Regions from separate parts of the Pseudoalteromonas sp. SW0106-04 genome, predicted to be linked through region 2. Evidence: predicted binding sites of a transcription regulator. Region 2 holds the regulator's gene; each other region holds the start of a gene.
The links. The regulator sigma-54, encoded in region 2, starts transcription at its own class of promoters, with help from an activator protein. The targets are predictions, from matches to a motif close to GTTGGCACGNNNNTNGNNT.
Positions count from the first base shown of each region.

Region 1: a site for sigma-54 is predicted at 2,114-2,132, ahead of W04_RS09225 (DUF3192 domain-containing protein). Genes of this name have one in related genera too.
Region 3: a site for sigma-54 is predicted at 2,655-2,673, ahead of W04_RS12470 (YggN family protein). Genes of this name have one in related genera too.
Region 4: a site for sigma-54 is predicted at 2,647-2,665, ahead of W04_RS06555 (LiaF domain-containing protein). Genes of this name have one in related genera too.

Region 1 covers NZ_BCAI01000006.1:191,782-195,911, reverse strand. The annotation lists partial or broken gene W04_RS09235 (PhoH family protein) at 77-325, shown strand; gene W04_RS09230 (diguanylate cyclase) at 761-1,663, shown strand; gene W04_RS09225 (DUF3192 domain-containing protein) at 1,695-2,072, opposite strand; gene W04_RS09220 (D-2-hydroxyacid dehydrogenase) at 2,212-3,156, opposite strand; gene zntR (Zn(2+)-responsive transcriptional regulator) at 3,321-3,734, shown strand; gene W04_RS09210 (SO_0444 family Cu/Zn efflux transporter) at 3,718-4,130, shown strand, end outside.
Region 2 covers NZ_BCAI01000002.1:304,602-308,731, reverse strand. The annotation lists gene rapZ (RNase adapter RapZ) at 1-221, opposite strand, end outside; gene ptsN (PTS IIA-like nitrogen regulatory protein PtsN) at 288-734, opposite strand; gene hpf (ribosome hibernation promoting factor) at 736-1,023, opposite strand; gene W04_RS04080 (RNA polymerase factor sigma-54) at 1,049-2,545, opposite strand; gene lptB (LPS export ABC transporter ATP-binding protein) at 2,570-3,295, opposite strand; gene lptA (lipopolysaccharide transport periplasmic protein LptA) at 3,295-3,819, opposite strand; gene lptC (LPS export ABC transporter periplasmic protein LptC) at 3,809-4,130, opposite strand, start outside.
Region 3 covers NZ_BCAI01000010.1:112,329-116,458, forward strand. The annotation lists gene W04_RS12460 (DMT family transporter) at 1-277, opposite strand, end outside; gene W04_RS12465 (PLP-dependent aminotransferase family protein) at 370-1,815, shown strand; gene W04_RS12470 (YggN family protein) at 1,825-2,616, opposite strand; gene W04_RS12475 (PA3496 family putative envelope integrity protein) at 2,957-3,145, shown strand; gene W04_RS12480 (AzlD domain-containing protein) at 3,179-3,478, opposite strand; gene W04_RS12485 (AzlC family ABC transporter permease) at 3,478-4,130, opposite strand, start outside.
Region 4 covers NZ_BCAI01000004.1:43,217-47,346, forward strand. The annotation lists gene W04_RS06535 (hypothetical protein) at 20-370, shown strand; gene W04_RS06540 (hypothetical protein) at 460-813, shown strand; gene W04_RS06545 (hypothetical protein) at 831-1,217, opposite strand; gene W04_RS06550 (GGDEF domain-containing protein) at 1,293-2,462, opposite strand; gene W04_RS06555 (LiaF domain-containing protein) at 2,697-3,392, shown strand; gene W04_RS06560 (sigma-54-dependent Fis family transcriptional regulator) at 3,431-4,130, opposite strand, start outside.

The DNA of each region.
Region 1 (4,130 bases), on a different contig from region 2:
CTGAACGACAGTATGTTTGTAAAAGCTTTTTGGTTCAAGTTTCTTTAGGGTATGATAGTATGGTAACAGTTCGAGGGTGTTGCTTGATGAGAGTCAGAATTTAACAGCCTCACAGTTGAAAACGATCATCACGCGCTGCGGGGCGGGCACTAAATTGATTTGTTCGGGGAATCTGGCGCAAATAGACAGTAACTATCTGACCCCAGTGACATCGGGTTTGACCTATATCGTTGAGCGCTTTAAGCATTTCGAGGGCAGTGCCACCGTAAATCTAAACGGTGTGGTGCGCAGTCGCCTTGCTTCATTTGCTGAAGAAAATCTCTAAGCATACAAGCTAATTCACTGTGTATGTGGCTAGGGTCTGTTGATCTTTGCTGTTCTATTTTTGTTCTGTTTGAGCGTGCTTTTATCGCGGCGCTCGATGTGTGGTCTAGTAATCTAAGCGAATATCGAGCAACAATGAGAAAAGTGCGCTCAAAAGAATCGTTCGGCAGCGCTTGATTGGCTTTTCTACTGTGTTATCGGCTGGCTCACATAGAATAACTATGCCACGCAGCCTCTGCCTTGTATAAAACCCAATCAAACTGCTGCAAAAACGAACTTGAAAGGTCAACAGACCCTAATTTCTGCCATATATTCAGTGAATTGTTAGGTATTTATGTCTAAACTGGGTAAATACGTTAAATAGCGGATTATACGTGATTAAAATCATACTTTATCATTGGTTTTGTGAGCGGTTTAGACAAACTAGGGCAAATAAATGAGGCCAGCGCGCATTCTTGTTGTCGATGATGACGAGTTAAGTAGAGTGATTTTGGAAAAAACACTGAGCCCCAAGCACAACGTAATTTGTGTAGAAAGTGCTGAGGCCATGTTTGAGTGGTTAGCGACTAACAGTGTTGATCTGATCTTGCTGGACATCGTCATGCCCGGTATGGATGGTTACGAAGCGCTGCGTAAGCTTAAGCATGATGAGCGCACACAGCCTATTCCTGTCATTATCATTTCCGCCAATGATTCTCTCGTTGATGAAGCTAAAGGCCTTGAGCTCGGAGCCATGGACTACATAACCAAACCCTTTGGTAGTGCCATAGTGCGCGCGCGCGTTAAAAACCAGCTGACTATCAAGCAAAAGAACGACCTGTTAGAGATGCTGGTCAGTATCGATGGCTTAACCGAAATCCCCAATCGCCGCTATTTTGATGAACAGCTCTCGCGGGAGTGGCGGCGTAGTGTCCGCGCTGGGCTGCCGTTGTCTGTGGTGCTCATCGATATTGACTTTTTTAAACGCTACAACGATCACTATGGCCACCAACGCGGTGATGAGTGTTTGAAGAAAGTGGCTTCAACCTTGGTGGCCAATTGTCAACGCGGTAGTGACTTCGTCGCTCGCTATGGCGGTGAAGAATTTGCTGCTGTGCTGCCAGGGAGTGAAGAGGGGACAGCCATGGCGTTGGCACAAAAGCTAAAACGCGTTATAGAAGAGCTTAACGTGGCGCATATAGACTCGCCTGTTGCTGACCATGTCACTCTCAGTATAGGGGTGTCCACCTATCCAGGTTTTGGTGACGCGCAATCGGAATCACAGCTTATTGAGCGCGCTGACAAGGGTCTTTATAAAGCGAAGCAACAAGGGCGTAACACCATTGTATTTTTCGCATAAAAAAGAGCCACCCCTGTGGGTGGCTGAACGTTTATAGCTTATTGATAAGCGCTTGGTAGGCGCTGTCACCTACACTGACTAAGGCGCCGTCAGCAAAAACCAAAGGAGTGCATTCGTCCTTTGAGATTTTGCCATCAGACTTTTTACTTTGCGTGGCGTAAAATAACACTTGGTAGTTGTCTTGTTGATGACGGAACGATTCACTGAAATCTGGCGTTCCCAAAGAATTTTTCACCAGCGCAAACCCCGTACCTAGCTGCAAGTCAGCAATATATGTGCGGTTGTCTTTTTGTTGCTGCTGCCAATCACTGCCAGCCCAACGAGCATCAGCATCGCCATCATTCACTGAAACAACACAGCCTCCCAGTAAAGGAAGGGCGACTAAAGCGGCAATAAGTGTTTTTTTCATTGTTATATCCGTTATTAAGTATTGTTAACACCTAGGTAAGATAACAAATTTAATGCCAATATTTATTTGTCTTTATTATCATTAGGTTATTAAATTATCAAGGTGTCTCTTAGGCCTAGAAACCCATAGTTTAGTGAATCTAACTAACCTGGTTGCGGATTTCACCATTGGCAAACCCAATAATATTTTTCGCCAATTGTTCAATGAGGCGGTCGCGGGCTTGGCGAGAGGCCCAAGCAATGTGTGGCGTTAACAATAAGTTATGGCCTTGATAGGCAATTAATGGATTATCTGCGGTGGCAGGCTCACGTGTAAGCACATCTAACGCCGCACCGGCTATATCACCTTGCTCTAGGGCCGCAACGAGCGCTTGTTCATCAATAATAGGGCCACGAGCTGTATTGATGAGCACTGCACTTGGTTTCATTAAAGCGAATGCGTCGGCGTTAAATAGGTGCTGAGTCTGTGGCGTTAAAGGGCTATGAATAGAGACCACATCAGCGTTTTGCAGTGCTTGTGCAAAGCTAACCCGTCCTTCTCGTACTGGCTGTCCTTTACGCTCCGCAACAATGACCTTCATAGCGAAGGCTTCTGCGACGCGCGCCACCGCCTGACCTAACTCGCCATAGCCGATGATAGCAAGGGTTTTATCGGCAAGCTCCTCAATGGCATAATCCAAGCGACAAAACATATCACTTTGTTGCCAAGCACCGTGATGGCAGTCATTAATGTAGCGATGAATGTTACCTAATAAGGCGTTGAGTAGGGCGAAGGTGTGTTGTACCACTGAGGCGGTAGAGTAGCCAGCAACATTACATACTGTGATGCCTTGCTTGGCAGCGGCTTGTAAGTCGATATTGTTGGTGCCGGTAGCAGCAACGCAAATCAATTTAAGCTTGGGTAGCGATTGCATGTGTTCAGCATTTATCACTACTTTGTTGCTAACAATAACCTCGGCATCTTGGCAACGAGTAACAACGGACTGTGGCTCAGTTAGCTCATGAGAATGGAAGTCTCCGAGTTGCTCCAGTGGGGCTAAGCTATTGTCACCTAAAGTTTTTGCATCAAGTAGTACTATGTTCATAACTCTCTTCTCTCGTTTCGCCAGTTAGACAAAGTAGGCGTTAAAATACGGTGGTTTAGCACTAGTCTTTCATGGTGACTTGGCGGACGCAAAAAAAATATTGACCTTGGAGTTAACACTAAGGTCTAAAATCAGTGACAGTTAAATAACTGCGAGAAAAACTAATGCGAATTTCAGAGTTAGCAAAAAAGGTGGACATGAGTCCCGATACGCTTCGTTACTACGAACAGCAAGGGCTATTACAGCCGCCTAATCGCACTGCAGCAGGATACCGGGATTATACGCACGCCCATTTAGCACAATTAAACTTTATTCGTCGCGCTAAAGACGTCGGCTTTAGTTTGCAAGAAATCTCTGAGTTATTGAAGATTAACTTTGAGAAACAGCAGCATAGCTGTCATGAAGTGAAGCAACTTACGCTGCGTAAAAAGGCACTTGTGGCAGAGCGTATCGCTGAGTTGCAACGCTTTTATGCCTCTCTTTCACAATTAGCCGAGCAGTGTTGTGGCACAGAATTACCGGCAGAGCATTGTTCAATTTTGACCGCATTGGAGGACGTTGATGGACTTACTCACTAATTTTTGGCAACTGTTTGTGCTATCTGCACCTTGGCTGATGCTGGGGCTGTTTTTAGCTGGGCTCATCAATGTATACCTTCCTGCTAACTTTTTGCAACGCCACCTTGGTAAAGAAGGCTTTTGGACAACTGTGAAAGCGGCTTTTATTGGCGCTCCCATGCCATTATGTTCTTGTGGCGTGATCCCTGCTGCCGTTGGGCTCAGACGGGCAGGCGCTTCGAAAAGTGCGACTACGTCCTTTTTAGTCTCCACGCCTGAAACTGGTGTCGACTCAGTGTCCGTATCCTACGTCTTACTGGGCCCTTTTATGGCTATTATTCGTCCTATTGCTGCAATTACCAGTGCCATTACCGCAGGTGTGCTAGTAGGTAAAGAGCCTAAGCCCGAGGCAACCCC
Region 2 (4,130 bases):
AGGTAAGCGAGAATGTCGTTAAATTCATGCTGTTCTTTGGGCAAATTGCGCACGTCGATACTGACGGCAATTTTGTCATAATTTGCTGAAACACTGCGCACCAAGGAGGGGAGTAAAATAACTGGGATGTTATCTACGCAATAGTACCCAAGGTCTTCGAGCACCCGTAACGCGACTGATTTTCCAGAACCCGAGCGACCACTGACAATGATAAGTTCCATCCGACAACTCCTTGTTTTACCCCAAGACGCACATTTAAACCACACCATGAATCAATACGGCGCGCATTAGTCGGCGATCAATTGATAAAGCTCTTGATCGCTGCTGGCCGAGCGCAGTTGTTTACACAGTTGTTTGTCTTTTAGTTTATCAGCAATTGTCGCTAAGGTCTTCAGGTGTTGTTCAGTCTCATTGGCCGGCACTAAAAGTGCGACAAAGATATCCACTGGACGGTTATCAATGGCATCAAAGTTAATGGCTTCGCGATTGGTTACAACAATGGCAATCGTACTGTCGATACCATCGAGACGGCCATGTGGAATAGCAACGCCTTTGCCGATGCCAGTACTGCCCAGCTTTTCGCGGGTTAGCAAAGCATCAAGTACCGATTGCTCGCTGAGGTGAGGACTGTGCTGATGAGCCACCTGAGAGAGGTACTCCAGCATTCTTTTTTTGCTATTAAAAAGGACCGCAGCTTTGCTGCAGTCCTTGGTAAAGAGTGAATCTAGGTTCATGTTAGTGACGAGATAATTTCTCTTTATGTTTAATCACTTGACGGTCGAGCTTATCAATTAAGCCGTCGATCGCCGCATACATATCCTGGTGCTCTGCGGTTGCGAACAGTTCACCACCGTTAACGTGAAGAGTAGCTTCTGCTTTTTGTGTTAGTTTTTCAATATCAAGAATGACATGCACATTATTTATATGGTCAAAGTGACGCTCTAATTTTGCAAATTTGCTATTCACATAGTTGCGAAGAGAGTCAGTGATTTCTACGTGACGACCGGTAAGATTTAATTGCATAAGCATTTTCCTTCTTGTCTAACGTCTATATCAAACTTTTACGCTGATTTGACGGTGGAATGGCTAGCGATTCACGATATTTAGCAATCGTGCGCCGAGCCACTTTAATTCCTTGCTCGGCTAGTACGTCGGCAATCTTGCTATCACTCAACGGTTTAGCAGGATTCTCCGCAGCTACTAGCTTTTTGATCAATGCTCGAATCGCTGTGGACGAGCATTCACCTCCGTTTTCGGTTGTAACATGGCTGGAGAAAAAGTACTTCAGCTCAAAAATACCCCGTGGTGTATGCATATACTTTTGGGTGGTCACACGGGAAATCGTTGACTCATGCATTTCCACCATTTCGGCAACGTCATTAAGCACCATTGGCTTCATTGCCTCTTCACCATGTTCAAAGAATGCCTGTTGTTGTTGAACAATGCAATTAGTTACTTTAAGTAGCGTATCATTGCGTTGTTCCAAGCTCTTTATAAACCATTTCGCTTCTTGTAAATGCGAGCGAATAAATTGACTATCACTTTGCGACTTACAGCTTCGCGACATTGATGCATAGTGATCGTTAACGCGGATCTTAGGCATACTATCTGGGTTTAATTCAACCACCCAGCGGCCTTTAACTTTCTTCACTGATACATCTGGAATCACATACTCTGACTGCTCTCGCACAATCGTGGCTGCAGGAGTCGGATTTAAACTGTGTATCAGTGTCATCACCTCTTTTAACTGCGCTTCTTTAAGCTTAGTCTTTTTCATCAAGGTGCGATAGTCACGACTACCAAGCAAATCAATATAGTTACAAACTACCTCTTTGGTCTCTTCAAGCCAAGGGGTTTGTGGGTCAAATTGCTTGAGCTGGATCAACAAGCACTCTTGTAAAGAACGCGCACCAATTCCTACTGGATCAAAGAGTTGGATACGCTTAAGAACGGCTTCAATTTCATCAAGCTCGATACCATCGTCTTGTTCATCATGATTCAAGCTTTCCAGCAGATCTTCACAACTGACTGTTAAAATGCCGTTGTCATTGATGGCTTCAATGATGGCTGTGGCGATGGCCTCGTCGGTGGCACTAAAAGGTGTTAATTGCAGCTGCCACATTAAATAATCGTGTAACGACTCGGTGGTTTCGCCTTGGTAGATAGACTCATCTTCTGGCATAGGCCCAGAGGAGGCAACGGGAGCCGCACTAATATACTCATCCCAAGACACATCCATGGGCAAGTCTTCACTGATGGACTCGTTGTTCATGGCATCAGCACTTTCAACTTCATCCTTACTGGCGCTGGCCGTCTCGGCGGTATCGTTATTTTGGTTGTCGGACGTCGACTCTTTTTGCTCTTGGTTGTCGTTATTGTCGGCGTAATTGTCTTCTTCAACTTCAAGTAATGGGTTGGCGTCCAACGCCTCTTGAATTTCTTGTTGGAGATCCAAAGTACTGAGCTGCAACAGGCGAATCGCTTGCTGCAATTGTGGGGTCATTGTTAATTGCTGGCCTAGGCGCAGCTGTAATGATTGCCTCATGTATCTCTAACAATCCTTTAATCGTTATAATCTAAACTGCTCACCCAAATAGACGTCGCGAACCGTTTGATCGGCAAGAACTTGCTCTGGAGTGCCAGAAGCAATGAGCTCGCCATGGGAAACAATGTATGCGGTTTCACATACGTCTAGGGTCTCTCGCACGTTGTGGTCGGTGATTAATACACCAATGCCACGATTGCGCAGATGCTCTATGATTTTCTTTATATCTAACACTGAAATAGGGTCGACACCAGCAAAAGGTTCATCCAACAAGATAAACTTGGGGTTTGCCGCCAATGCTCGCGCTATTTCTACCCGGCGACGTTCGCCACCAGATAACGCCATTCCTTGTGAGTCTCGAATGTGCTGTATATTAAACTCATCAAGTAGGCCCTCAAGCTCGCTTTCACGCTCTGCTTTGCTTAAGCCCTTGCGGGTTTCCAGGATGGCCATCAAATTTTGAAAAACTGTCAGCTTTCGAAAAATAGATGATTCTTGCGGTAAATAACCAATACCTAAGCGCGCACGAGAGTGCATCGGCATCAAGGTGATATCCTCATCATCAATACTGATGGTGCCTTTATCACTGGGTACCAAGCCAACTATCATGTAAAAAGTAGTTGTCTTACCGGCTCCATTAGGGCCGAGCAAGCCGACGATACTACCTGCTTGTACTTCTAAGCCCACACTTTTGACGACCTCCCGGCCTTTATAGCTTTTTGCTAATTTTTGTGCTTTAAGAGTCGCCATTATTGCTCTTTCTCCGGCGTATCGTCACTTTGTGGTGTTAATGTTGTGCGCACTCGTGTGCTGGAGTTTTCATCCTTTTCGGCGGTGATCAGCTGTTTGGCAATATCATAGCTTATGGTTTCGGCAACGATATGCTGGTCGGCCATGGCAATCTTAGCATCACCTTGAATTTTAAGGGTCTCAGAGGCGACGTCATAACGAATTTCCAGCGCCTGTGCAGAAATCTCAGTGCCATCTTCCATCACTTCGGTGTACACAGCTGGTGAGCCGGTGGCTACGAGCAATTGCTTGTTATCACCCAATTCTGGACGACGGTGAGCCTCAAGGCGGTCAGCTTTTATTTCCCGTTTGCCGTGAACAATATGCACGTTCTTATCAAAAATAGTGATATTTTCTTTGATCAGTGCTTGTTGTTTGTCGGCATCAATTAACACTTCCTTGGCGGTAATTTGCTCAGCAGTAGCGCTAGCAGAGCACAAGCCAATTGCGATGGATGTAATTAATGCACTGATTTTATTGGTCATAATATATTGTTCGCGTATGTTCTGTTAATTCAACTATCTCTGTATTGAGGTCTGCTTTCAAGCCTTGCCCGGTGATCTTCATATTCGGGCCACTTAATACTACAGCCTGCTCGGACTCCATGCGCTGGCTATCTATATCAACTTGAATGGCCTCAGCGCTGACCTTCTCAATCATCGCCCCTTCTTTTAAGTTGGTGGCGGTGACGTTATTTTCCAAGATCAAAATGTTGTTGTTGTATAAAGTTGCTTCATCGGCGTTTACCTGCCAATTTTCTGTTTCACCATATAAGGTAAATACCGGCTTGGTGAAA
Region 3 (4,130 bases), on a different contig from region 2:
CCAGTGCCGAGGTTAAATAGGCTTGTGCCCAATAGAGAATAAGGTAATTCGCGCCAAAATTGCACAATGCCAATAAGGCAAAAAAGACATGATCGCGGCGATTAAAACGCATAGGGAGGCGCTTGATGAGCACATATCCCCACATCAATAGCGCTGCTATGGCAAAGCGCAGCAACAGTGATACCTCCACGGGGACGCTACCTAGTTGAAACTCAATCGCCAGCCAAGTTGAGCCCCAAATGAGCACAGTGACCACATAAAGCAGGATGTTGTTCATGATGAATTCTCGTGATCGTAAAAGGTGGTATTTTAAAGTGATTCTGTATACTGTACATACACAGAAAAGTGATTTTGATACCTATACAGATTATGTCGCGGACGATTAATAAGCAGCGCGCTGTTTATCTTTATCAGCAAGTTGTCGACCTGATTAAAGATATGCAGCAACACGGCACCTTAAATGCAGGGGAAAAACTTCCCTCGCTGCGGGCCATGGCGCAGAAACTCTCGGTTAGCATTCCCACGGTACAGCAAGCGTATCAGGAGTTAGAACGTCAAGGGGTGGTTAGCGCCCGGGAAAAGTCTGGGTTTTACTTAAATGCGGCGGTGCTCCCGTGTAGCCAGCCTAAACGTTCACGACTGGCGCGCTCGCCCGTGGCAGTTAACAAGCAGGCATTAATTGAACAGGTTTTCGATGGTTTACATCAGCCCGGTGTGATCCCGCTGGGGATCGCCAACCCGGTGGCGGTGAGTGCCACCGATAAAGTACTGAGCCGAACTATGCGCAAGGTAATGAACGCAGCCGGCGACCAAGCGATTAACTATGGCCCACTGGACGGCTTTGCACCGCTAAAAAAAGAGATCATCGGTCGATATTTAGATTTTGCCATCGGTGTGAATAGTGACGAGCTCGTTATTACCAATGGCGCGCAAGAAGCATTAAACATTGCGCTGCAATGCGTTACGCAAATGGGTGATATTGTCGCTATCGAATCGCCCTGTTACTTCGGCATCATTGAGATGATTGAAAGTTTGGGGCTGAAAGCCATAGAGATCCCAATGTGCCCGGAAGAAGGTGTCTGTGCAGATGATTTGGCGCGTGCCTTCGCAGAGCACGACATCAAAGCCTGTATTTTCTCTACTACAATTAGCAACCCCTTGGGCTCGCAAATGTCCGATGAGCGCCGCCAGCAACTGGTGCGCATGATTGAGGAACGAGGGGCGGTGCTTATTGAGGATGATGTGTATGGTGAATTGGCGTATGAACATAGTCATGCTAAACCGGCGCAATACTTTTCTCGCAAAGGGCAAGTGATCACCTGCTCGTCGCTGTCTAAAACAGCGGCGCCGAGTTATCGCGTAGGATGGATGATTGCTGGTAAGTATGCAGCGCAAGCGCGACGCTTAAAACGGGCGATTAGCTGTTCATCATCATTGATGAATCAGTGGACCCTGTACGAGTTTATGAGTAGTGGCGATTACGACAAAAACTTACGTACACTACGCCAGCGCCTAGCCTTGAACAAGGAGCGCATGCGGGCGCTGGTGTTACAGCATTTTCCGGAAAAAACGCGGATGACTAATCCCAAGGGCGGCTGTGTCTTGTGGCTGCAGTTACCAAGCCAATACGATGTGATTGAACTTTTTCATTTGGCGTTGGACGCGGGGATCAGCATTACACCGGGCTCAATATTTAGCGCTACCGATAAATACCGTCAATGTGTGCGCCTGAGTTATGGTATTCCTTGGAGCGATAAAGTGGAAGTGGCAGTAGCGCGGTTGGGAACGCTCTGCCAGCAAGTGCGAAAGGGATGATTATTCCGACTATTTAGTAATTAGAAGCTGGAAGTCACTTAGTTCTGGGACCATGCTCACCAGTTGGGCCTCTTGCTCTGCCAACTCTGAGAATGATTGGCACAGGGCATCTGCGCGCTGCTCGATATTGGCGGCTTGAAGCTCAACACGCTGTTCAATTTGCTCGCCCATTCTTTCCATCCGCTGCTCGAACTCGTCCATGTCGCCACCTGAGCTGACCATTTGCGAACCCAAGGCCATCAGCACGCTGCCTATTGATTGCACCATTGCCTGCTCAACGGCTTGTTCAAAGTTTTCATCGAATTGTTGCTCAATATCGTCTCCTAGCTCATCAAAGCTTTGTTTGCCCATCACAAACTCGCCATTTTGATAAAAGCTATGCTCGATATTGTTGCCAATATTATCTACGACCTGCTGTAACGCGTCATTATGCTCAATGCCAAATGCTGTACTTACTTCCTCAATGGCCACACCGGCTATTTTCACGCCATCAAGGGCAATCTGAGCAACTTCAGGGACGTAACTACGCAGTTGCTGAGAGTAATTATCCAGTGCTTGCTGCTGAGCTGCAGTCAGAGGCATAACTTCACCATCAACGAGCAGCTGCTGACCATCGTAGACCATGTGTTGATTATCGACATTGGTGATTTGTATGCGTTCAGGGTTGATACGAATATCACTTTTAAACTCAATATCGCACTGTTGTGAACCAAATGAGAGGTTATCTGGCTTTTGCTCGTGTGCCAGTGCGCTTGTGGTTACCGTCATGGATGCAAAAAGAAGGGCTGCTGTCGTTTTCATTGTCATTATTCCCGTTGATTGTTGTTACGAGAGATACATTACAAATTCGGTGCCAAAATTATTACTCCATAATAAACAATAGGTTATGAATTTATGGTGAGCTGGCTTTTGCTAGAGATTTAAAAAAAAGCTAACTTTTAGTCGTTTTTAACAAGGTGTTAGTGAAAGTCGCACATTGATGATCATCGTCAATAAAAGATATTTGTTGAAACGATAAAAAAATCTCACTTTCCAGTTTTGCCATTTGCAGCTATTTATTCATTTTAAGGGCGTAGGCTCTTGGTCGTGGTGAAGCTAAGCTTGAGCCACGCACAATGATTGTAATTAACTGGAGTGTATTGTGGGTAAAACATATTCCTATGATGCGTTAGATGACGAATTTGTTGAAGATGAATACGAAGCGATGGGGCGTAACCAACATGACCGTCGTAAGCGCAAGGTCAAAAAGAAGCTCGATGATTATCTAGAGCAGCGTAAGCTGCGGAAAAATCTCGGCTACGATGATTTTGACGATTACCTCAACGAGTAAAGTTAGGAAGGGGCGAAAGCCCCTTTTTTGTTTTCAGCGCAGCAGAAAATAAGCAGCCATCCCTACTAAGGTGGTGAGATAGATACTTTTACTGCGATAGGCAACAATAATGGCTAGCACGGCGGCCAGTAAATAAGGATTGCGATAACTAATATGCCACTGCCCCTCAGGAAGGAGGACAATGGGCACCCAAATAGCGGTCAGTACCGCCGGCGCACTGAAGCTTAAAAAGCGCTGCAATTTGGGCCCGACCCGAAAGGGTAAGGCGCGATGTAAAAACAGGTAACGGCTGGCAAAGGTGATACATGCCATAAGCACTATGGTCGTCAGTATCATTGGCTACCCTTACTGACCATGTAGCCCATCGTCATACCACTTAGGGCGCTAAGTACCAACCAGAGTTCCAGCCCCCAAGCCTTGAAAGTGGCGGCGCAAACCCCGGTGATCACTACGCAGGCCAAGGTTGCTTTGTTTTTTATGGTGGGCACAACTAAGGCAATAAAAGTGGTGGCGATGGCAAAGTCTAAGCCTAAATTAGTTAAATCGGGTAATAGCTGGCCTGCCAAGATGCCCAATAGAGTCCATATATTCCAGGCCACATAAAAGCTAAAGCCAGCGCTGAGCGCATAAATAAGGCGTGTTTTCGTTTGATATGCCTTGCGGTGGTGGGAAAAGGCGAATAGCTCGTCGGTTAACACGAAGCTGACGGGCAAGCGCCAGCGCAGCGGTTGGCTAATCACCTTCTGGCGTACTGCCAGACCATACAGAAAATGGCGAGAGCTAATAATGAAGGTCGTAAACAGCAGTGTCAGCAGTGGCGTATGATCGGCGATAAGCTCGATGGCCACTAGCTGCGCCGAGCCGGCAAAGACCAATAACGACATCAATTGTGTTTCCCAGGCACTGAAGCCGTTTTGCATCGCCAACGAGCCACATAATAGCCCCCAAGGTAAAACCGCTAAGTTTAGCGGCAACATATCGAGCT
Region 4 (4,130 bases), on a different contig from region 2:
TAACCCACGGACGATAGCTATGAGCCAATATTTACACCAAGCCTTTCAAGACCTTCGTATCCGTAAAAATGACGTCACGAACGACCAAAACAAACACCGTTCGCAAGGTAATAGTGCGCATTTGCAGGCACTGGAAGAAAAAATCGATTCCCTATATTTAATGAATTTAGCCGCGTTGGAGTTGTTGCAAGATATGGGAGTCAGCCGCAGCGATATTTTACGAAAGATAGAGGAAATCGACCTACGTGATGGCAAACTCGATGGTAAAGTTGCATCGTCGAGTCACTGCAAAGACTGTGGCCACAAGGTGAGCCCTCGTCGCCGTCATTGCTTTTATTGCGGCGCTAATATCGCTCAGCTGCAATTTTAGCTCCCTCCTTAGTTGCAGCACTAAAGTTAAGCCTAGGGTCAGTGATCAGTCGCTAGGTTATAAGCTCGAATAGAGCAAAGGGGCAAACAGTGCGATTACTAACAGGGTTGTTACTGACGTTATCACTTGCGGCGTGTAGCGAACCACAAACACGCTATTACGCAAGTTATGCAGATGCACACAGAGCACAACTATTTGAGCAGGGGGAGCTACCTGAGGTATTGCCGTTATCGGCCAAGGCATTTCAAGTTAACACCCATGCCGATAGAAAACGGGCGACGGGACGCTTTAAAATTGCGCCAGCGGATATCAATACCTTTGCCAGCCGGTTACAGCAAAGCCCATACCCAGGCTACGAATTTGTGTATTATCATGGCGAACAGGTGTGGTTGTTTAATTTACATAAAGACGGCAAGGTGGAGTACCGCTCACATTCAAAGTGAGGCAATACCCCGTTGCTTTAGACTACTAATTCAGCCTGAATGTGGCGTATTAAATTATTGACCCAATTGACATACTGGCGATGGATTTTCTTGCCATCGTATCTCAAATTGACAGAGTCAACATACTCTACCGAAAACTGGCTCGGGGTATAATTAATATCAACCGTCAACTGATGAGTGCGAATATTGAGCACCGCAGCAACGACCCCTTCGCTTTTAGCTGCACACTGCCAGCCGAGCTGTAGGCATGCTTTGATAATGGCTTTTTCAATATCCTTATCACTGTGGTTTTGGCTCTGAGCCATAGGGATGGCATTATAAGGAAAGTCTCGCACTGGCACTGTGGTTTTGCAGGCACTCAGGGTGAATAAGGCCACCAAGGCAATGACAAGGGTGTGACGCATTTACTGATCTCCGTGTAAAAGCGTTATTGTCTCTTAAAAGTTATTATTACTCAAACCCTTGTATGTCGGTTTGTGTTAGCCAGTAGAAGCCGTGGTGGTGTCGCTATGATGGGTTTCAACCAAGCAGTTACGGCCACGGCTTTTTGCCTCGTAAAGGCCTTTATCCGCTTCAATCAGCATCTTTTTAATATCAAAATGGCCACTTTCTCGGCAAGTGACGCCGATGCTAATGCTCAGCGGCAGGCGCTGATGGTGCCAATAAAATGAGCCCTCGGCAATGGCCTTACGTAAGCGATCGCCCACTTTGAGCGCCGTGCGTTGATGGGTATTGGCTAAAATCACAGCGAATTCCTCTCCGCCAATACGCGCAGCTAAATCATCTTCTCTGAGTTGCTCGCGAATGCGCTGACTCACCCATTGCAACGCAGCGTCTCCGCCATCGTGACCAAACTGATCATTGACCTTCTTAAAGTAATCCAAATCTATCATCATGACTGCAAGTGGCTGCTGCTTAGCAATACACAGCGCGAGTCGTTTTTCGCCTTCATAGAAAAACGCACGACGATTGTACAAGTTTGTGAGTGGGTCGAAATTAGCTAAGTTAGTGAGTTTAGCTTCTGAGCGTATGAAAAAAAGCATCGGAAACACCAGTGCCGTGCACGTGGTCAGTAGTAAGTGAACAGCAAGAACTAACTGTTTGGTCCAAGGTGGTAATGATTGCTCCCAGTGCAACAAATTGGTAAGCAACAGGCCCGTTTGAACCAACATTACCAGCGCATGCAAGGTGACGAGAACAAGCAAAGTGGCGGCATATATATTGCCTTTGGTTGTTGTTCTAATAGCCGCTGCAGCGGCAAAGAATAGTGTGGCAATAGCCATAGAGGTGTACATCTGCCCCCACAGTGGTTGGTGGTGCAACAACGCCAGTAACAACGCACTGAAACCCAGAATAAAATAGATAAACAACGGGTTATGGTGTTTTGAAGAGCTGTACCAGAGTATACCTCTTAGCACCAGCAATGGCGCTGTTATCATCAATAGTTGGGCGCTGTAATGGGTCAGTACCGGTAAGTCGATAAACACACGCAGAGTCGCGCTTATTTCAGCTAAACTAAATACCAGACAAGATAATCCCCAATACAAAAAGCTTCGTTGCGCACGTTGGTAAAACACCAACAACAAAAAGACGCCAATAAAGGCGTTGAGTAAAGTCGATACCACTATCAATGTTGGTAGATGTAACATGGCACTCGGGATGTTGGGGAGACACTTGAAGTTTAGTTCACCTACTTGGCGTCGCAACCCGCGCCATGGGGAGTTTCTCAGTAAAGATAATTAAAATATCGTTAATTAAGCGTAAATATGGTGGTTTTGACGAATGCGGTGAACTGGCTTAATCTCCACCTGACTGAAACTAAAGGAATTAATATTTGGCACTGATTTTGCTTAGGTAAGCAAAACGACAACAGGAGTGTGAACATGAGTGTTCCTTTAAAGGACAGGCCGTTAGCGCAAGTAAAAGAAGAGATCATCGATCAGCTAATTTTAAATTACAGTCATGGTGAAATTTCAGCGCAGGCGTTTGAACGTCGCCTTGATCAAGCCTATGACTGCAGCTGCCAAGAGCAACTAGCAACATTAGTAGCTGATCTGCCGCTGCACAGCGACCCACGCTACAACAGCGAGAAGGCGGCACGTATGCGCACTCCTTTCACGCAAAGTAGCGAACAGGTTAATGGTGAGAAAATTACCGCCATATTAAGCTCGGACCAACGCAGCGGTGAATGGGTTGTCCCTAAAGAAATTCATCTAAACAACTATTTGGGAAGCATTGAATTAGACTTTACCAACGCTATCTTTTCTCACCCTGAAGTACACATTTACGTTAATTGTATTTTGGGCAGTGATGAAATTGTGGTGCCAGAGAGTGTAGATGTGCAAACTCAGACCACCAATATCATGGGGTCACTGGTTAATAAGCGGGTCTCACTTGGGCCGCGATACGAAGATAAACAGCGACCGCGCATTATTATCCATGGGCGTATTATTCTCGGGAGTGTGGAAGTCAGTATTAAGCGAACGATGAAAGAGAAATTAAAGGCCTTTGCCTTTGATTTACGTGATTTATTTGATGGCCGAGAGCAGGGTAAAAGCCGTAACCGATATGATGGCTAGAATGTCGGGGCTTGTTCATAGCAAGCCCCGTAAACTGATTAGTCCTGAGAGTACTTTTCTAGTTTGTTGTAAAGTGTTTTCACACTAACACCTAGTTGTTCAGCGGTGTCCGTTTTGTTGCCGGCGTTCTCTTCCAAGTTTTTCAAAATTGCCGCTTTTTCCAACTCTTCCAAGGAAACTCCAGTAGGAATATCGACGCTGTTGCTGTCGCTTTTACTTACTGATTCACCCAATGAAAGGTGCTCAGCTTTGATTACGTCATCGGCCAAGATCATCGCTCGTTCAATGGTGTGTTTTAGCTCCCGTACGTTGCCTGGCCAGTTATAAGCAGCAATGCGGCTAAGTGCATCGGTAGCGATACGTTTGTGGCTCAATTCTTGGGCATTACGGTAGGCAAGGAAGTGCTCAGCGAGGCCGGTGATGTCATTGCCTCGATCGCGCAGTGGTGGCACCCGAATAGGGAAGTGCGCTAAGCGGAAGTATAAATCCTCACGGAAAATGCCATCATCAATGGCTTGTTGCGGGTTACGGTTGGTTGCACAAACAATACGCACATCAGCATGTTTCACTTGTTGACTGCCTACGGCGCGATACTCTCCGCTTTCGAGCACGCGCAGTAACTTAACTTGTTGCTCTAATGGCATCTCTGTTACTTCGTCTAAAAACAGCGTACCGCCTTTGGCTTGATCGAAGACCCCTTGGTGGTCGCGGTGTGCACCTGTAAATGCGCCTTTCACA